2 regions of the Cellulophaga algicola DSM 14237 genome follow, and region 2 is predicted to be linked to the other one. Evidence: riboswitches for the same ligand, from Rfam matches in the RefSeq annotation. Region 2 holds a riboswitch; the other holds the start of a gene.

Region 1 (3,427 bases), 2.0 Mb from region 2:
CTGAAGTTTACTACAAATAAATCTTGGTTTTCACAAAGATCTACTTCATAAACCTTATCCGATTTTCCTTCAGAAAAATAGAGTTTCTTTTGTTGTACTAATTTCAACCTATCTACATTTTTAGATTTTAAATATATAAAACTCAAAGAAACTATCAACGGATTTGAACGAGTAAATGAATAAAAAAGGCTATAAATTCTATGACTAATTTTCTATACGCTGCAAACTCGGTGCGTATACATCAACATTTATACGTACTATTCCTTCAATTTAACATTTACTGATTCATCCAGGTCTAAGAAATAAAACCGCTAAGTAATTGAACGATACATAGATAGTTTTAAAAAAAGTTAAAACTTTGTAAAGTAAACTAATTCTTACACTGATTTTAACTATTGCAACACGCAAAAAAAAGTATATTTACCCAAAATTAAAACTCAATAAATAATTTTTAAAAATTAATTTAAAAACTAAAATCAAATTTTATGAAACATATTTTTATAGCGCTTACTGCGATACTAATGACAAGTTCAGCATTCAGTCAATTTCAAGTTTCTGCCAGTACTGGATATGCAGTGGGTAGTGCCGGAATGAAATTGGGTACCGTAACTACAGTTTCTGAAACAGGAGCAAATGTTGAGAACTCTTACGGGAGTTACGGAGAAGGTGTGAATTTTCAAATAAGAGGTACGTATTTTTTTAATGACACTTTTGGAGCAGACGTTAGTTTAGGGTATTTAAATGGATCTGACCAAGATATTACGGTTGTAAATTCTACAAGTCAACAAGTAAATGCTATTGCCAGAGCACGTGCTTTTGGAGGGTCTGCTTCATTAGTATACAAATTTAATAATAATGTTTTTGGACGTATAGGTGGTTTGTTCAAAGTTGCTGGTAAAACAGAAGCTGTAGTCTATAACAAGGCTGTATTTACTGATGAAGAGGCACAAGCACAAAATTTACCTTCTGGATCATATTCAGAAACAAATTATAAAGAAGATTTTCATGGACATTTTCCTCTAGGCTTTGTTGCTGCTCTTGGATATAACTATGAATTGACTCCAAACCTTAGCCTTTTTGCTGAAGCTGAATATTATGGGATTAGCTTAAAGCGTAAAGATTCTGAGATTTCAGAATTTAATACGGATATCGTTTTACCGGACGGAACTGTTGCTGCTCCTGGTGTGTTTTCTATAGATAACTTACCTGAAGGAACCAATAAAAAAACAACTTATGTAGATAACTTATCAAGTAGCGATACGGATACTACTAAAAAATTATCGCAAAAAGTACCTTATTCTTCTTTCGGAATTAATTTTGGTATCACGTACAAATTCAAGCCTTCGGCTTCTAAAGAATAACAACATACTTCATAGTACGTATTGTCATAAAAACCTGCCCTTTCATAAAGGGCAGGTTTTTTTTTTACGCCATAGTTTCATCACCTCTGCTAATAAGAAAAAGATACCGCATATTAATTAACATATTTTTAGTTTTAATTCTCCTTTTATACCCTAAATTTGCCGCCTTAAAATAATTATCAAGAATCTCAAAAAAAGAGATAGCAACCTGCACTAACGAGCAAGGTGCTAAAGAGATAAGCCAATTACTTGGAACAAATGTTAATTCATATTTCTATTTATTTGCTGCTATTCCTTTTTTTTTAGTATACAATCAGATGGCACATCAAAAAGAACGCATTCCTAAATTTTCTGCATTAATTCCCCTATTCGTATTTGTTTTTACGTTTTTAGGCGTGGGTATTTATCAAAATGATTTTTATGCGCTACCGGCTCCAATTGCGGTTATTGCAGGTATAATCGTTGCTTTTGTTCTCTTTAGACAATCTATAGATTCAAAAATAAAAACCTTACTCAAAGGCTGTGGGGATGATAAAATATTAACCATGTGCCTTATCTATTTATTGGCCGGGGCATTCGCAGCAATTACCAATGAAACAGGTAGTGTAGCTGCTATTGTAAATCTTGGCTTAGATTATATTGCACTACAATATATCTATGTGGGTATCTTTATGATCGCTAGTTTTTTATCGGTTTCTACCGGTACTTCTGTAGGCGCTATTGTGGCATTAGCACCCATTGTTGTAGGTTTTGCCGATAAAAGTAATGCAGATTTAGCCATTTTGTGTGGGGCATTATTAGGTGGGAGCATGTTTGGAGACAACTTGTCTGTAATCTCTGATACTACCATAGCCGCAACACAATCTCTGGGCTGCAAGATGAGTGATAAGTTTAAACAGAATATTAAAATTGCCGTTCCTGCTGCCTTATTTACCATTGCTATTTTAGTTTTTCAGGGATTAGGGCTAAAAACTGATGAAACAGCCACTGCTATTTACAGTTATTCGGTCCTTAAAATAGCCCCCTATGTATTGGTTATTATCCTTTCTATTGTTGGCGTAAATGTATTTGCAACCTTACTGGTAGGTACCATTTTTGCTGTACTTCTGGGGATTTTTGATGGCGATTTTACCTTAATAGCCTCCACGAAAATTGCATACGGTGGATTTACCAATATGACAGAAATATTCTTGTTGTCTTTACTCACAGGAGGATTGGCTGCATTGGTGGAAAAAAATGGAGGTATCAATTTTATACTAGTACACATCAAAAAACTAATCAAAAATAAAAAAACAGCACAGTTAGGAATAGCAGGCTTGGTAAGTACTATTAATATGGCTATTGCGAATAACACCGTTTCTATTATTATTGCTGGCCCTATTGCCAAAACTATAAATGATGAGTATGGTTTAGACTCGAAAAAAACAGCCTCAATTTTGGATATTTTCGCCTGTATTATTCAAGGTTTATTACCATATGGTGCCCAAGTCTTGATGATTTTGAGTTTCTCAAAAGGAAAAATAGATTACCTAGACCTAGTTTCTAATACTTGGTATTTACTCTTGCTTTTTTTATATACTGTGGCGTTTGTAAGTTTTAATCCCATGAGAAAAGCTTAACAATTTTTAAAATCTAAGAAGCTTTAATTATGCCATTTCTATTTTGTCTTTAAAAGTGTAAAATAGAAGGTAGTACCCGCACCTTCTTGGCTTTCTAACCAAATAGAACCTTTGTAAAACGTTACTATTTTTTTCACAATAGAAAGGCCTATACCAGAAGAAGATCCTGTACTTTCTAATTTGGTGAAAATTTTGAAGATTCTTTCAAAGTAATCTGCTTTAATACCTATTCCGTTGTCTTTTACAAAAAACTCATAAAAATCGCCCTTTTCAACAAATCCAACTTCAATACTCCCCTGCTCCTTGTCTGTATAACGAACAGCATTCTGAATTAAATTTTGAAAAATTTGCTTATAGCGCCATGCATTACCATAAAGCGTAGGTAAATTTTCTTGGATTGTAATTGTAGTTGTATCAGGAACGAGCATGGTTTCTAGCACTTCTTTC
Region 2 (3,427 bases):
CTGGCACATTAAATACTAAAATGGTGTACTTCTGGGTATCTATACATTTTCCATCCCCGATTAATGCAGACCACCAACCATTTTCGCCTGCCACCTCAGAGCTACCCGTTAAAGCATGGTTTACTAACACAATTGGCGCAGTGTGTAGCTCAGGTCCAAATAGTTGGTATGACAAATTAATGTCTTGTGTGGTACCGCCGTGGTTGGTATAATTAGGTATCGTTAAATGCTGTAGCATAGTATATGTTTAATCAATTGAGCCTAAATAGGCAAAATAAAAGGTGTAATAAAAGTTAAGCTTTGCGTACATTAAAGTGTTTCAAAAGCCTGTATTAAATCTGCTTTTAAGTCTTCAATATCTTCCAAACCAACAGACAAACGCACCAAATCTTGCGGCACTCCTGCTGCTTCTTGTTGTGCTGCTGTTAATTGTTGGTGGGTAGTACTTGCAGGATGAATAATTAGTGATTTTGTATCACCAATATTAGCTAACAATGAGAATATTTTAGTAGCATCTGTTACTTTTTGAGCCGCTTCAAAACCACCTTTAATTCCGAAGGTCACCAGGCCGCTTTGTCCTTTTGGTAAATATTCTTTAGCCAAATCATAGTATGTACTGCTCTTTAAACCAGGATAGTTTACCCAAGCAACTTCTTCTCTACTTTCTAACCACGTTGCTAATGCTAATGCATTTGCGCTATGTTGCTTTATACGTACCGGTAAGGTTTCTAATCCCTGAATAATCTGAAAAGCATTAAACGGACTCAAAGCACCACCAAAATCACGCAACCCTTCTAAAATTAATTTAAACGTAAATGCTGCTGCCCCTAAAGCTTCGCTATACACTAATCCATGATACCCGGCAGAAGGTTCTGTAAATTCCGGAAATTTTCCGTTTGTCCAATCAAAAGTACCTGCATCTACAATAGCACCTCCTAAAGAAGTTCCATGACCTCCAATATATTTTGTCAAGGAATGAATAACAAGATTAGCACCGTGTTCAATAGGGTTTAATAACACAGGAGAAGCTACCGTATTATCTACAATAAAAGGTACTTGTGCTACTTTTGCATGTTTTGAAATCGCTTTTAAATCTAGAACATCCAATTTTGGATTTCCTAAAGATTCTACGAAAAAGGCTCTTGTATTATCTTGTACTGCTTTACCAAAATTATCAGGATCAGAAGCATCTACAAATGTGGTTGTAATTCCTAATCTAGGTAAGGTTACATTCAATAAATTAAAAGTGCCCCCATATAAACTACTCGAAGCAACGATATGATCGCCTGCTCTTAGCAAGGTTAATAAACCGGTAGCAATTGCTGCGGTACCTGAAGCAAAAACTACTGCTCCTACCCCACCTTCTACGGCGGCTAACCTATCTTGTAAAATTTGATTTGTAGGATTATTTAAACGGGTGTAAATAAATCCTAATTCCCCTAAAGAGAATAATTTTGCAGCATGGTCTGTATCTCTAAAAACATAAGATGATGTTTGATAGATTGGAACCGCTCTTGTTCCTGCTGTTTGCGTAGTGTCATGCCCTGCATGTAAAGCGTTTGTTGCTAATTTTTGATTACTCATGATCTTCTTGTTTTTTAAATTAATTATAAAATAAAAAGCCAAACTCTAGTAACAGACCTATACGCCTGAGTTAGATAAAAATCAAAAAGTTATTAAGAAGAAATATTCAATTGCTAGGAATAGCAATTAATCTTTTCGTTATCTGCCGCCAATGCATTACTGCAATTTTTGGTAGAATTTAGCACCTTCATTGTTCAAAATAAGAACAAAGGGTTGCTAAGGTTTCAAAGGGTCTATTCCCTCCACCTTTCTTGATAACTATTCAATACGTGTTTGAACTTGTGCGGTGCAAATATAACGTTGGAACTTTTTAAATTCCTAATTATTCACCAATAATTATAAAATGATATTGTTTTGTTAAGATTCTAGCAATCTTAATTAATTTGAAAAAACTGCTAGAATCTCTCAAAAATTTATATTCCAAATGTTGCTTTCACTTGATCCAGCATATCTAGTTTTTCCCAAGTAAACAATTCTACCTCTTTCTCTACTCTACCATTGTAAGGAGATTCAAAAGTTTTTGTTACTGTTATAGGTTCTTTTCCCATATGACCGTATGCTGCAGTCTCTAAATAAATTGGATTACGTAATTTTAAGCGTTCTTCAATTGCAAACGGACGCATGTCAAACAATTCGGCTACTTTTCTTGCAATCTGCCCATCGTTTAAATTCACCTTAGCAGTACCGTATGTATCTACGTAGATAGAGGTTGGTTCTACCACTCCAATAGCATAACTTACTTGTACTAAAATCTCATCGGCAACTCCTGCTGCAACTAAGTTCTTAGCGGCATGACGTGCAGCATATGCAGCACTTCTATCTACTTTACTAGGATCTTTACCACTAAATGCACCACCACCGTGAGCGCCTTTACCACCGTACGTATCTACAATAATCTTACGACCTGTTAACCCCGTATCTCCATGAGGACCACCAATTACAAATTTCCCTGTTGGGTTAATATGATAGGTAATAGCATCGTCAAACAAGGTCTGTATATGTGCTGGCAATTGTTCCTTTACTTTAGGAATTAGGATAGAAATGATATCCGATTTAATTTTCGCCAACATTTTTTCATCATCTGCATCAAAAGCATCATGCTGAGTAGAAACTACAATAGTATCTATACGTTGAGGTACATTTTCATCACTATATTCTATGGTTACCTGCGCTTTAGCATCTGGTCTTAAATAAGAAATTTCTTTACCTTCTCTTCTTAAATCTGCTAAGATCTGTAATATTTTATGCGAAATATCTAAAGCCAAAGGCATGTAGTTTTCTGTTTCTTTCGTAGCGTAGCCAAACATCATTCCTTGATCTCCTGCACCTTGCTCTTCTTTAGAACCGCGATCTACACCTTGACTAATATCTTTAGACTGCTCATGTATTAAAGAAATAACACCACAAGAGTCTCCACTAAATTGATATTCTCCTTTCGTATATCCAATTTTATTGATAACATCTCTTGCTATTTGTTGAACATCTAAATAGGTATCACTCTTAACTTCACCTGCCAACACTACTTGACCTGTAGTTACTAATGTTTCGCATGCTACTTTACTTTCTGGATCAAATGCCAAAAAATTATCTAAAAGCGCATCACTTATTTGGTCTGCTACTTTATCTGGGTGTCCTTCACTAACAGATTCTGATGTGAATAAATAAGCCATAAATGGTTTTATTTTCTAGAATAGACTTGACAGAAAGGTTAAAAGAAGTTTATGAACCGAAAAGAAATTTCAGTCACAACTGCTTTAGCATTTTTTACGAGGTTGCAATCAGTCAAATCCGTCCTCAATTAATAATAGCACAAAAGTAAAATAAAAGATGGGATCTGAAAAAT

The links. Region 2 has a riboswitch for S-adenosylmethionine ahead of CELAL_RS10740 (O-acetylhomoserine aminocarboxypropyltransferase/cysteine synthase family protein). Riboswitches for the same ligand answer to the same signal wherever they lie in the genome.
Region 1: linked by a shared signal. The riboswitch ahead of CELAL_RS19320 (Na+/H+ antiporter NhaC family protein) and the one ahead of CELAL_RS10740 (O-acetylhomoserine aminocarboxypropyltransferase/cysteine synthase family protein) in region 2 are both predicted to bind S-adenosylmethionine.

What each region holds. Positions count from the first base shown of each region.
Region 1 covers NC_014934.1:4,451,700-4,455,126, forward strand. The annotation lists gene CELAL_RS19310 (WGR domain-containing protein) at 1-107, opposite strand, end outside; gene CELAL_RS19315 (porin family protein) at 486-1,361, shown strand; SAM-I-IV-variant riboswitch at 1,533-1,630, shown strand; gene CELAL_RS19320 (Na+/H+ antiporter NhaC family protein) at 1,679-2,980, shown strand; gene CELAL_RS19325 (sensor histidine kinase) at 3,019-3,427, opposite strand, start outside.
Region 2 covers NC_014934.1:2,471,023-2,474,449, reverse strand. The annotation lists gene thrA (bifunctional aspartate kinase/homoserine dehydrogenase I) at 1-238, opposite strand, end outside; gene CELAL_RS10740 (O-acetylhomoserine aminocarboxypropyltransferase/cysteine synthase family protein) at 310-1,584, opposite strand; SAM riboswitch class I at 1,720-1,845, opposite strand; gene metK (methionine adenosyltransferase) at 1,998-3,254, opposite strand.